Regions from separate parts of the Streptomyces sp. NPDC104761 genome, predicted to be linked through region 3. Evidence: predicted binding sites of a transcription regulator. Region 3 holds the regulator's gene; each other region holds the start of a gene.
The links. Region 3 encodes HrcA, which represses chaperone genes, less so after heat shock. Its sites were predicted from a motif close to TTNGCACTCNGNNNNNCNGAGTGCNAA; they were not measured.
Positions count from the first base shown of each region.

Region 1: a site for HrcA is predicted at 3,089-3,115, ahead of groES (co-chaperone GroES). Genes of this name have one in related genera too.
Region 2: a site for HrcA is predicted at 2,557-2,583, ahead of groL (chaperonin GroEL). Genes of this name have one in related genera too.

Region 1 is NZ_JBVJNZ010000005.1:162,980-167,532, forward strand. Features, by position in the region: gene ACZ63F_RS16120 (ABC transporter permease) at 1-592, shown strand, start outside; gene groL (chaperonin GroEL) at 882-2,507, opposite strand; gene groES (co-chaperone GroES) at 2,634-2,942, opposite strand; gene ACZ63F_RS16135 (polysaccharide deacetylase family protein) at 3,393-4,148, opposite strand; gene ACZ63F_RS16140 (polysaccharide deacetylase family protein) at 4,205-4,553, opposite strand, start outside.
Region 2 is NZ_JBVJNZ010000002.1:546,967-551,519, forward strand. Features, by position in the region: gene ACZ63F_RS08990 (NADH:flavin oxidoreductase) at 1-505, opposite strand, end outside; gene groL (chaperonin GroEL) at 772-2,394, opposite strand; gene ACZ63F_RS09000 (cold-shock protein) at 2,764-2,970, opposite strand; gene ACZ63F_RS09005 (MoaD/ThiS family protein) at 3,439-3,714, opposite strand; gene thrC (threonine synthase) at 3,772-4,553, opposite strand, start outside.
Region 3 is NZ_JBVJNZ010000004.1:244,241-248,793, forward strand. Features, by position in the region: gene ACZ63F_RS13950 (DUF3097 domain-containing protein) at 1-404, opposite strand, end outside; gene ACZ63F_RS13955 (MBL fold metallo-hydrolase) at 439-1,161, opposite strand; gene hrcA (heat-inducible transcriptional repressor HrcA) at 1,334-2,350, shown strand; gene dnaJ (molecular chaperone DnaJ) at 2,351-3,487, shown strand; gene ACZ63F_RS13970 (nitronate monooxygenase) at 3,732-4,553, shown strand, end outside.

The DNA.
Region 1 (4,553 bases), on a different contig from region 3:
CGTGTCCACCGTGGGCGGTGCCGTGCTCCTCGTCCCTCCGTCCGCGCTGCCCGCACACGCACGGCCCCGTGACGCCGAGTTCGTGCTCACCAGCAGTTCGGAACCGGGCCAGGTCCGCAAGGTCCTCGACGACATCGGGGCGATCGCACCGATCGCCGAGGTCGAGCTGGTCGGACTGAACGTCCAGGGACTTGAACAGATATCGGTCGTCGAAACCCTGCTGGGCCTCGGCATGATCATGGGGCTGGTCATCGGCGTGGCCGCGTTCCTGGTGTCCGTGACCGACCGCGCGGTCGAACGCCGTGCGCAGGTCACCGCCGTCACCCTGATCGGCGCCCGGGCACGGACCATGCGGGCCGTGCAGTGCCTCCAGGTGGTGCTGCCGCTCGGTCTCGGTCTCGCCCTGGCGGTCGTCACCGGGAAGCTCGCCGAGTCCAGCTACCTGATCACAGGCGGTGGAGCGATCCGCTGGGACGTCGCCGGCATCCCCCTGCTGTCCGTGGCGGTGGCGGGAGTGGTGGCGGCCGCGGCGGCGGGCTCACTGCCACTGGCCGGCCGCCGGATCGATCCGGAGCTGATCCGCCGCGACTGACCGGTTGGTTCGCTGTGGCGCAAACGGCTGCCCGAAGCCGGACCTCGGCTTGGGGCAGCCGGACGCTGACCTATGACGCTGTCGTGACGTCGGAGAGCCCATGGTGACGATTGGGCGACACAGACCCGTGACGAAGCGCGAGATCATCGGGGTGCGGCGCCACCCGGGTCCATGACTCCGGAAGGGCGAAGCCCCCGTTCCCGGCGGACGACCGGGAACGGGGGCTTCCTCAGAGACCGGTGCCTCGGAGACCGGCGCCTCGGAGACCGGCGCCTCGGAGACTGGTGCCTCAGTGCGAGTGGCCGTGCGAGTGGCCCGCGGCGGCGGCCTCTTCCTCTTCCTTCTTCTCGACGACCAGGGTCTCGGTCGTCAGCAGCAGGGAGGCGATGGAGGCGGCGTTCTCCAGGGCGGAGCGGGTGACCTTGACCGGGTCGATGACACCGGCCTTGACCAGGTCGCCGTACTCCCCGGTGGCGGCGTTGTAGCCGTTGCCCTTCTCCAGCTCGGCGACCTTGGAGACGATGACGTAGCCCTCCAGGCCGGCGTTCTCGGCGATCCAGCGCAGCGGCTCGACGGCGGCCTTGCGGACCACGGAGACACCGGTGGCCTCGTCGCCGGTCTTGCCGAGGTTGTCGTCGAGGACCTTCACGGCGTGGACGAGCGCGGAGCCACCACCGGAGACGATGCCCTCCTCGACCGCGGCGCGGGTCGCGGAGATGGCGTCCTCCAGACGGTGCTTCTTCTCCTTCAGCTCCACCTCGGTGGCGGCGCCGACCTTGATCACGCACACGCCGCCGGCCAGCTTCGCGAGGCGCTCCTGGAGCTTCTCGCGGTCCCAGTCGGAGTCGGTGTTCTCGATCTCGGCCTTGATCTGGGCGACGCGGCCGGTGACCGCACCGGAGTCACCGGCGCCGTCGACGACCGTGGTGTCGTCCTTGGTGACGGTGACGCGGCGGGCGGAGCCCAGCACGTCCAGGCCGACCTGGTCGAGCTTGAGGCCGACCTCCTCGGAGACGACCGTGGCGCCGGTCAGGATCGCCAGGTCCTCCAGCATCGCCTTGCGGCGGTCGCCGAAGCCGGGGGCCTTGACCGCGACCGCGTTGAAGGTGCCACGGATCTTGTTGACGACCAGGGTCGACAGGGCCTCGCCGTCGACGTCCTCGGCGATGATCAGCAGCGGCTTCGAGGCGTTGGACTGGACGATCTTCTCGAGCAGCGGCAGCAGGTCCGCGATGGAGGAGATCTTGCCCTGGTTGATGAGGATGTAGGGGTCCTCCAGGACGGCCTCCATGCGCTCCTGGTCCGTCACGAAGTACGGCGACAGGTAGCCCTTGTCGAAGGCCATGCCCTCGGTGAAGTCCAGCTCCAGACCGAAGGTGTTGGACTCCTCGACGGTGATGACACCGTCCTTGCCGACCTTGTCCATCGCCTCGGCGATGAGCTCGCCGACCTGCTGGTCCTGGGCGGACAGCGCGGCGACGGCGGCGATGTCGGACTTCTCGTCGATCGGGCGGGCCGATGCGAGCAGGTCCTCGGAGACGGCGGCGACGGCGGCGTCGATGCCCTTCTTCAGGGCGGCCGGGGAGGCACCGGCGGCGACGTTCTTCAGGCCCTCGCGGACGAGCGCCTGGGCCAGCACGGTGGCGGTGGTCGTACCGTCACCCGCGATGTCGTTGGTCTTGGTCGCCACCTCCTTCACCAGCTGCGCGCCGAGGTTCTCGTACGGGTCCTCGATCTCGACCTCGCGGGCGATCGTGACACCGTCGTTGGTGATGGTGGGGGCGCCGAACTTCTTGTCGATGACGACGTTGCGGCCCTTGGGGCCGATCGTCACCTTCACCGTGTCGGCAAGCTTGTTGACGCCGCGCTCAAGGGCGCGACGGGCGTCCTCGTCGAACTTCAGGATCTTCGCCATGGCAGCGGATGCCCTCTCGGAAATCTGGGGTGAACAAGGCTGCGCCCCTGGCGCCCGGCTTCTCGGAGGATCGCGGGGGCCAGGGGCGCAGCTTCAAGCGGAGTGCTTGAGGTGTGAGTCGCAGGCTTACTTCTCGATGATCGCGAGCACGTCGCGAGCCGAGAGGACGAGGTACTCGTCGCCGTTGTACTTCACCTCGGTGCCGCCGTACTTGCTGTAGAGCACGACGTCGCCGACCTTGACGTCGAGCGGCAGGCGCTCGCCGTTCTCGAAACGGCCCGGGCCCACGGCGAGGACGGCGCCCTCCTGGGGCTTCTCCTTCGCGGTGTCCGGGATGACCAGGCCGGAGGCCGTGGTCTGCTCGGCGTCGAGCGGCTGGACCACGATGCGGTCCTCAAGCGGCTTGATGGCAACCTTGGAGCTGGCGGTCGTCACGATCCGACCTCCCCCTTCGGAGATCTCACGGGGTTAACTGTCTGAGGTGGCGACCAGGTCGATCCGTCGTCGCGGGTGCCGGACCTGCCCGTCGCGTTGTTGGCACTCTCATCTGCCGAGTGCCAGAGCCGAGACTATGACCGGGATTAGCACTCGGTCAAGCGGAGTGCCAATCGCCTGCGGCGCGGCGCGGAAAAAGACCGGGTTGCGCGGTGTTGTGGTGACCGTCCCCGGGGGCTGCCGCCCCCGGACTCCCGCTTGTCGGCCTTCGGCCTCGTCCTCGAACGCCGGACGGGCTGAACGGGTGGCTGAGCGCCGTCCTCGACAGCAGCCGGACGGGATGCATGGGTGACCGGGCGCCGTCGCCACACGCCGGACCGGTGGCGGCGAGGTGGGCGGGCGGCTGAACGGGTGGCCCAACACCGTCGTCACATGCCGGACCAACCCCGTCTACAGGTAGTCCTCCAGCCGGCCCACCGTCAGGCCCGCCGCCTGCACCCGGCGCAGCAGGCGGGCGGTGCGCTCCCTGAGGGGCGGGCCGAGGGCCTCGTCGGGGCCCACCAGGATGACGTCGCCGGGGCGGAGCTGTCTGTCGCCGGTCCGGTAGGTGATGCCGTCGGGGGTCGTCGCCGCCCGCCACAGCACCACCGCGGCGACTCCGCAGGCCTCCGCGGCGCGCAGGGTGGCGGTGTCGTAGGTGCCGTAGGGCGGGCGGAAGAGGCGGGGCCGGATGCCGAAGCGGGACTTCAGCTTCTCCTGCTGGCCGCAGATCTCGGCGCGCTGGCCGGCGTAGGGCAGGCCCGGCATGGCCGGGTGGTCGAGGGTGTGGTTCTCGACGCTCGCGCCGACCGACTGGAGGCGGGCGAAGTGGCCGTAGCCGGGGCCGACCACGCTGTCCGTGAGGAACATGCTCACCGGCAGCCGCAGTTCGCGGACCATGTCGACGAAGCGGGGGTCCTTCTCGGCGCCGTCGTCGTAGGTCAGGAAGACCACCCGGTCGGAGGTGGGGACGTGGTCGACGACCGGAGGGAGGGCGGTGCGCAAGGACAGCGGGTGCAGCGGCGGGCGGGGCGCCGGGGCGAGGGGCTCGGTCAGGCCCCACCGGCGGTACGGCGGCTCGCCGGACGGGCCGTGCGGGTGCACCCGGTCGGCGGCCTTGCGGCCGAGCCGTTCGATGGGGTCGACGGACGGTGCGCACGCGGACATGCACGCCGACAGGACGAGGGCGGCGGCCAGGACAGCGGCCGTCGCCCTCGGTCGGCTCACAGGTAGTCCTCCAGGCGCGCCACCGCGTAGCCGTCACGGGTGACCTTGTTCAGGAAGCGGCGCATGTCGTCGACCATGGTGCCGTCCCAGTCGTCGCGGCCCCGGAAGTGCGTGAGGACGATGTCACCGGGGTGCAGCGAGCGGTCCCACTCGCGGTACTCCCAGTGGTCGACGAACACCTCCTCGTCCCAGATCGGCGCGTACTTGATGCCGCAGGCCTTGGCGGCGCGCAGGGTGTCGCCGTTGTAGTTGCCGTAGGGCGGCCGGAAGACCGTCGGCGCCTTGCCGAACTGCCGCTTCATGATGTCCTGCATGCCGCAGATCTCGTGCTTCTGCTCGTCGTAG
Region 2 (4,553 bases), on a different contig from region 3:
CGGCGGCGGCCGCGGCCTCGGCGAACGCGCGGATGACGTCGTCGAGGTCCTGCGAGGTCATGGCCTTGCCCTCGCCCTCGGTGCCGTCCAGGCGGATGCCGGAGGGACCGACGGCGGGGGCGTCCGCGACCGGTGCCTGGCCCTGCTTGCGGACCATGCCGATGTGCCACAGCTGCGGGACGATCGTGCCGCCCGCCGCGTGCACCCCCTCGGCGACCTTGGCCCAGCCCGCCAGCTGCTCCTCACCGTGGAAGCGCGGGACGCGGCTGCTGCCTCCGGCCGAGTCGTGACCGACGTACGTCCCCTCGGTGACGATCAGACCGACACCGGCGGCGGCCCGGCGCGAGTAGTACGAGACCACGTCCTCGCCGGGGACGCCGCCGGGGCTGAACTGGCGGGTCATCGGCGCCATCACGATCCGGTTGGGGACCGTGAGCCCGTTCAGGGCGACAGGGCGGGAGAGGATCTCGGCCGCGCGGGAGGCGGGGGGCGTGGTGACGGTCACGTGGGGGGCTCCTCGTGAATAGGACGTATACCGGATGGTATGTGCACGCGCATTGAGTGCACGTCTGTTCACAACGGCCTGCCCGGTCGTACGCATTCCCGCCCCCGCGCGGACGGTCGTGTGACCCAGGACACAGATTCGGGCCGAAAGCACGCCCCGTCAGGGGCGCTGCCCTCTCCGGCTGCGGAAACGCCGAAGGGCGGCACCCCCTGTCGAACAGGGAGTGCCGCCCTCGGTGCTGCGTCGGAACTGCCGAGCCGTCAGGCTCAGAAGTCCATGTCACCGCCCGGCATGCCGCCCGGAGCGGCCGCGGCGGCCTTCTCCGGCTTGTCGGCGATGACGGCCTCGGTGGTGAGGAACAGCGCGGCGATGGAGGCGGCGTTCTGCAGGGCAGAGCGGGTCACCTTCGCCGGGTCGATGATGCCCTCGGCGACCAGGTCGACGTACTCACCGGTCGCGGCGTTCAGGCCGTGACCCGGGGTGAGGTTGCGGACCTTCTCCACCACGACGCCACCCTCGAGGCCGGCGTTGACGGCGATCTGCTTGAGCGGGGCCTCCAGGGCGAGCTTCACGGCCTGCGCGCCGGTCGCCTCGTCACCCTCCAGCTCCAGCTTCTCGAAGACCTGGGAGGCCTGGAGCAGGGCCACGCCACCACCGGCGACGATGCCCTCCTCGACGGCCGCCTTGGCGTTGCGCACGGCGTCCTCGATGCGGTGCTTGCGCTCCTTGAGCTCGACCTCGGTCGCGGCACCGGCCTTGATGACGGCGACGCCACCGGCGAGCTTCGCCAGGCGCTCCTGGAGCTTCTCGCGGTCGTAGTCCGAGTCGGACTGCTCGATCTCGGCGCGGATCTGGTTGACCCGGCCCTGGACCTGCTCGGTGGAGCCGGCGCCGTCGACGATGGTGGTCTCGTCCTTGGTGATGACCACCTTGCGGGCGCGGCCCAGCAGGTCGAGGGTCGTGTTCTCGAGCTTGAGACCGACCTCCTCGGAGATGACCTCGCCACCGGTGAGGATGGCGATGTCGTTCAGCATCGCCTTGCGGCGGTCGCCGAAGCCCGGGGCCTTGACCGCGACGGACTTGAAGGTGCCGCGGATCTTGTTGACGACCAGGGTCGACAGGGCCTCGCCCTCGACGTCCTCGGCGATGATCAGCAGCGGCTTGCCCGACTGCATGACCTTCTCCAGCAGCGGGAGCAGGTCCTTGACCGAGGAGATCTTGGAGTTGGCGATCAGGATGTACGGGTCGTCGAGGACGGCCTCCATACGCTCCATGTCGGTGGCGAAGTACGCCGAGATGTAGCCCTTGTCGAAGCGCATACCCTCGGTGAGCTCCAGCTCCAGACCGAAGGTCTGGGACTCCTCGACGGTGATGACGCCTTCCTTGCCGACCTTGTCCATGGCCTCGGCGATGAGCTCGCCGATCTGGGTGTCGGCGGCGGAGATGGAGGCCGTGGAGGCGATCTGCTCCTTGGTCTCGACGTCCTTCGCCTGCTCCAGCAGGGCACCGGAGACGGCCTCGACGGCCTTCTCGATACCGCGCTTCAGGGCCATCGGGTTGGCACCGGCGGCCACGTTGCGCAGGCCCTCGCGGACCAGGGCCTGGGCGAGCACGGTCGCGGTGGTCGTACCGTCGCCGGCGACGTCGTCCGTCTTCTTGGCGACTTCCTTGACCAGCTCGGCGCCGATCTTCTCGTACGGGTCCTCCAGCTCGATCTCCTTGGCGATGGACACACCATCGTTGGTGATCGTGGGGGCGCCCCACTTCTTCTCAAGGACGACGTTGCGGCCCTTGGGGCCGAGGGTGACCTTGACGGCGTCGGCGAGCTGGTTCATACCGCGCTCAAGGCCGCGCCGCGCCTCCTCGTCGAACGCGATGATCTTGGCCATGTGAAGTGGTCCCTCCAGGACTGGGGGTGAGTCTTCGGACCGCGCCCGCGCCCGCGACGGACGGCTCGCCGACCCGTGGGTTCCTTGCCCCACCCGGTCCGCGGGCCTCACCGACCCGGTCCTTCTTTGTCACTCTCACCTTCAGAGTGCTAACGCCAATGATTAGCACTCGACCCAGGAGAGTGCAAGGCGCGCTCGCGAAGCGAGTGCCCGTTGGGGGGTGGCGGCCGGGCGACGGGCGGGCGCAGCCGGCTCTCGAGGACCGGGGCCCGGGAACATGGCCGGGACATGCCGAAGGGCTCGTGCCCCGGGAGGCACGAGCCCTTCGAACAAGTACAGAAGAACGTCGCTGATCAGTCGGCGCGTGCTTCAGCTGGTCGCCAGCCGGACCATGTCCGCCTGCGGCCCCTTCTGGCCCTGCGAGATCTCGAAATCGACCCGCTGACCTTCCTCGAGGGTGCGGTAGCCGTCCATCTGAATCGCGCTGTAGTGGACGAAAACATCCGCACCACCGTCGACCGCGATGAAGCCGTACCCCTTCTCCGCGTTGAACCACTTGACGGTGCCCTGAGCCATGCCTAACTCCCCTATTACTGGCCCTTGCACAGATCCACACTTCGCGGATCCGGGTCAGACCTCACCCCCCATTGGTTGGGGGCGTGCGCCGGAACGCGTCGACCGCGGCTGAATGTATCTGTCCAACTGCCGTCTGCAACAGGTCAATCGGACGAGAATTCTCGAGGGAAGGGGTCCGGAATGTGGTAAGAATTCGGCCGAATTCAGGGCAAGTCGGGCCCCATAAAGACCACAAAAGCCGCATATAACCCGGGCACTTTGGCTGCTTCTTGTCGGGCTCGCGGTATCGAATACGGGGCCCCCGACCTGGAGATCGGGACCGTGTTCCCCAACTGTACCGCGCTCAACCACACAGAATTGCCCCCTCCGCTTCTCTCACGGAGGGGGCAATCGGATGAACAGTCGGTGATCGGCGTTACCGAAGGTAATGTTCGGTCATTCGATCAGCCTGTCAAGCGGGGCCGCAGGTCAGCCGCCGGCGACGGCCGGGATGATGGAGACGCCGGCGCCGTCCGGGGTGGCCGTCTCCAGGCCCTGCTCGAAGCGCACGTCGTCGTCGTTGACGTACACGTTGACGAACCGGCGCAGCTTGCCCTGGTCGTCCAGAACCCGCGCGGAGATACCGGTGTGGTTCTTCTCCAGGTCCGAGATGACCTCGCCGAGGGTGGTCCCTTCGGCGGCGACTTCGGCCTGGCCCCCGGTGTAGGTGCGCAGGATGGTGGGGATGCGAACGGTGACGCTCACGTTTTTACCTCCGGTCCGGGCGGCACCTCTGGGCGGCGCCCTATTTCTCGGGGGGACTCAGGCGAGCCCGGCCTCGCGGAAAGACTCCAGATTCGGGCGAATGGTCGCGGTGAGCCCGGTCCCCGCCACCGCGTCCAGCGTCTTCAGTCCATCACCGGTGTTGAGTACAACGACCGACTTCGCCGGATCAATCAACCCATTCTCGATGAGCTTTTTGGTGACTCCAACCGTCACTCCGCCGGCGGTTTCCGCGAAGATTCCCTCGGTCCGCGCGAGCAGCTTGATGGCGTCGACGACCTGCTCGTCGGTGACGTCCTCCACCGCTCCGCCCGTGCGCCGCGCGATGTCGAGGACGTACGGCCCGTCGGCCGGGTTGCCGATGGCGAGGGACTTGGCGATGGTGTTCGGCTTCTGCGGGCGGACCACGTCGTGGCCCTCCTTGTACGCCACCGACACCGGCGAGCAGCCCTCGGCCTGGGCGCCGAAGATCTTGTACGGCTTGTCCTCGACGAGACCGAGCTTGATCAGCTCCTGCAGCCCCTTGTCGATCTTCGTGAGCTGCGAGCCCGAGGCGATCGGGACGACCAGCTGGTCCGGGATCTGCCAGCCGAGCTGCTCGCAGATCTCGTACGCGAGGGTCTTGGAGCCCTCCGCGTAGTACGGCCGGAGGTTGACGTTGACGAAGCCCCAGCCCTCGCCGGCCGGGTCGCCGATCAGCTCGGAGCAGAAGCGGTTCACGTCGTCGTAGTTGCCCTCGATGCCGACGAGCTCGCCGCCGTAGATCGCGGCCATGACGACCTTGCCCTGCTCCAGGTCGTGCGGGATGAACACGCAGGAGC
Region 3 (4,553 bases):
ACCACGCCCTCGATGCGCAGGTCGTCGCCCCAGACCTTCTCGACCAGTTCCGCGTCGTGGCGGCCCTCCACGTAGATGCGGCCGGCGCGGGCGACACGCGCGCGTGCGCCGGGGACGGCGACCGAGCCGGAGGCGGTACGGGAGGGGCGTACGGGTCCCCCGGACGTGGGGCGCACGAGGGTGACGACCCGCCCCTCCAGGAGGAAGCCGCGCGGCTCCAGCGGGAAGACGCGGTGCTTGCCGAAGCGGTCCTCCAGGGTGACCGTGCCCGCCTCGCAGCGGATCACCGCGCCGCAGAAACCCGTCCCCGGCTCCTCGACCACCAGACCGGCTTCGGCGGCCACCTCGGGCACCGGCTTCGGCTTCTTCCACGGCGGTGTCAGGTCGGCGGAGTACTGGCGCATTCGGATGACGATAGGAGAAGCCGGACCGGCACGCCTACGACACGCCGAAACGGGCCGCCAGGGCGTCGCGCTGGGCCCGTACGAACGCCGCGTCCACCACCGCTCCGTGACCGGGCACGTACAGGGCGCGGTCGCCGCCCAGGGAGAGGAGGCGGTCGAGGGCGGCGGGCCACCGCGACGGTACGGCGTCGGGGCCGGCCTGCGGATCGCCGGACTCCTCCACCAGGTCGCCGCAGAACACCACCTCCGGGTCGCCGGGGACCAGGACGGCGAGGTCGTGGGGGGTGTGGCCGGGACCCACGTTCGCCAGCAGGGCCTGGCGGCCGTCGCCCAGGTCGAAGGTCCACTCGCCGGACACCAGATGGCGGGGGAGCGGGAGGGCGTCGGCCGCCTCCTCGGCCTCCCCGGCCGGCAGGCCGTTGCGGATCGCGTCCAGGCGGAGCTCCTCGCGGCCGTACCCGAGGACGCCCTCGGCGCCCACCGCCGCGTACAGGGCCGCGCCCGCGAAGGCGGCCGCGCCGAAGACATGGTCGAAGTGCGGATGGGTGAGCGCGAGATGGGTCACACGGCGGTCGGCCAGCGCCTGCGCCTCCGTACGCAACCGCGCGCCCTCCGCCAGGCTCGACCCGGCGTCCACCATCAGGGCCGTGCCCGCGCCCAGGACCAGACCCGCCGTGCAGTCCCAGCCCGGCAGCCGGCACCGGCCGACGCCCTCGGCCACCCGCTCCCAGCCCAGCTCTTCCCAAGTCACCGTCATGCCGCGACGCTAGCCGTAGAACGCCATGGGTCCTGACCGGCCTTGCCCAGTCGGTGCCCCACGGCCGTACACTGGGCCGGGGATGCTGGCACTCGCGTTCGCAGAGTGCCAGACGAAAGGCCCGAAGGGACCGAAAGGCCGCGGGGACGACTTTCTGGAGGTGTGGCGCCGGATGCTGAGTGAACGCAGGCTTCAGGTATTGCGCGCCATCGTCCAGGACTACGTCGGCACCGAGGAGCCGGTCGGTTCGAAGGCGCTGACCGAACGGCACAACCTCGGGGTCTCCCCGGCGACCGTGCGCAACGACATGGCCGCCCTGGAGGACGAGGGGTTCATCGCCCAGCCGCACACCAGCGCGGGGCGGATCCCCACCGACAAGGGGTACCGGCTGTTCGTCGACAAGCTGGCCGGTGTCAAGCCGATGAGCGCGCCCGAGCGGCGGGCCATCCAGAACTTCCTCGACGGCGCCGTCGACCTCGACGACGTGGTGGCGCGGACCGTGCGGCTGCTGGCCCAGCTGACCCGGCAGGTGGCGGTCGTGCAGTACCCGTCGCTGACGCGGTCGACCGTGCGGCACGTGGAACTGCTCTCCCTCGCACCGGCCCGGCTGATGCTGGTGCTGATCACCGACACCGGACGGGTCGAGCAGCGGATGGTCGACTGCCCGGCGCCCTTCGGCGAAACGTCCCTGGCGGATCTGCGGGCGCGGCTGAACAGCCGGGTCGCGGGACGCCGGTTCTCGGACGTGCCCCGGCTGGTGGAGGACCTGCCGGAAGCCTTCGAGGCCGAGGACCGCGGCACGGTCTCGGCGGTGCTCTCCACCCTGCTGGAGACGCTCGTCGAGGAGAACGAGGAGCGGCTGATGATCGGCGGCACCGCCAATCTCACCCGCTTCGGACATGACTTTCCCCTCACGATCCGGCCCGTCCTGGAGGCCCTGGAGGAGCACGTCGTCCTCCTCAAGCTCATGGGCGAGGCGGGGGATTCGGGCATGACCGTACGCATCGGTCACGAGAACGCCTACGAGGGACTCAACTCCACGTCAGTGGTGTCGGTCGGCTACGGTTCGGGCGGCGAGGCAGTCGCCAAACTCGGCGTGGTCGGACCGACCCGCATGGATTACCCGGGAACGATGGGAGCGGTACGAGCGGTGGCACGGTACGTCGGACAGATCCTGGCGGAGTCGTAAGTGGCCACGGACTACTACGCCGTTCTCGGCGTGCGCCGCGACGCGTCGCAGGAAGAGATCAAGAAGGCCTTCCGTCGGCTCGCGCGCGAGCTGCACCCGGACGTCAACCCGGACCCGAAGACCCAGGAGCGGTTCAAGGAGATCAACGCCGCCTACGAGGTGCTCTCCGACCCGCAGAAGAAGCAGGTCTACGACCTCGGCGGCGATCCGCTCTCGCAGAGCGGCGGCGGGGGCGCGGGCGGCTTCGGGGCCGGCGGGTTCGGGAACTTCTCCGACATCATGGACGCGTTCTTCGGTACGGCGTCCCAGCGCGGTCCGCGGTCGCGCACCCGGCGCGGCCAGGACGCGATGATCCGGATCGAGGTCGAGCTCGACGAGGCGGCCTTCGGCACGACCAAGGACATCCAGGTCGACACGGCGATCGTCTGCAACACCTGCAACGGTGAGGGCGCGGCGCCGGGCACCTCCGCCCAGACGTGTGACATGTGCCGGGGCCGTGGTGAGGTCTCGCAGGTGACGCGGTCCTTCCTCGGCCAGGTCATGACCTCGCGGCCCTGCCCGCAGTGCCAGGGGTTCGGGACCGTCGTGCCGACGCCGTGCCCCGAGTGCGCGGGCGACGGGCGGGTGCGGTCGCGGCGGACGCTGACCGTGAAGATCCCGGCCGGTGTCGACAACGGCACGCGGATCCAGCTCGCCGGTGAGGGCGAGGTGGGGCCGGGCGGCGGTCCGGCCGGTGACCTGTACGTCGAGATCCACGAGCTGCCGCACTCGACGTTCCAGCGGCGCGGCGACGACCTGCACTGCACGGTGACCATCCCGATGACGGCGGCTTCCCTCGGTACGAAGGTGCCGCTGGAGACGCTGGACGGGATGGAGGAGGTCGACATCCGGCCGGGCACGCAGTCCGGGCAGTCGATTCCGCTGCACGGGCGGGGGGTCACGCATCTGCGGGGCGGCGGCCGGGGTGACCTGATCGTGCACGTCGAGGTGACGACGCCGACGAAGCTGGACCCTGAGCAGGAGCGGTTGCTGCGGGAGCTGGCGAAGCTGCGCGGGGAGGAGCGGCCGCAGGGGCAGTTCCAGCCCGGCCAGCAGGGGCTGTTCAGCCGGCTGAAGGACGCGTTCAACGGGCGTTGACGGGTGCCGTGAAGGGGCTCCGCCCCTTCGGCCCCGCCAGGGGGCTCCGCTCCCTGGCCCCCCGCAGACCCATGCCCACCCACCAGCCGACTCGGTTCGCTCAGAAGTGCGCTCGCCCCCGGCTCGGTCCGCCGGGAGGCGTGGTTGCCCGGTCGGCTCGGTCCCTTGTGAGGTGTGGTTTCTGGCATGTGCCAAAGGGGCGGCCCGATTCGGTCTTGTTCGGAGGACGTGACAACATGCCGTCATGTCCTCCGCACTGACCGATCTCTTCCCTCTTCCGATCGTGCAGGCCCCCATGGCGGGCGGGGTCTCCGTCCCGCAGCTCGCCGCCGCCGTGTCCGAGGCGGGCGGGCTGGGGTTCCTCGCCGCCGGGTACAAGACCGCCGACGGGATGTACCAGGAGATCAAGCAGCTGCGGGGGCTGACCGGCCGTCCCTTCGGTGTGAACGTGTTCATGCCCCAGCCCGAGTACGCCGAGTCCGGGGCCGTGGAGGTCTACGCGCATCAGCTGGCCGGTGAGGCCGCCTGGTACGAGACCGAGCTCGGCGACCCGGACAGCGGCCGGGACGACGGGTACGAGGCCAAGCTGGCCGTGCTGCTCGACAACCCGGTGGCCGCCGTCTCCTTCCACTTCGGCGTGCCGGCGCCGGGGGTGCTGGACTCCCTGCGGCGGGCCGGGACGCTCACCCTCGTCACCGCCACCACCGCCGAGGAGGCCCTCGCCGCCGAGCGGGCCGGGGCGGACGCGGTGATCGCCCAGGGCGTGGAGGCGGGAGGACATCAGGGCACCCACCGGGACGTCGCGGAGAACGACGGGTCCGGGATCGGGCTGCTGTCGCTGGTCGCCCAGGTGCGCGAGACCGTCCGGATCCCGGTCGTCGCCGCGGGCGGGATCATGCGCGGCGGCCAGATCGCGGCCGTACTGGCGGCGGGGGCGAGCGCGGCACAGCTGGGGACGGCCTTCCTCGCCACCCCGGAGTCCGGCGCCGCCGCCCTGCACAAGCAGGCGCTCACCGACCCGCTCTTCACGCGGACCGCGCTGACCCGTGCGTTCTCCGGACGGCCC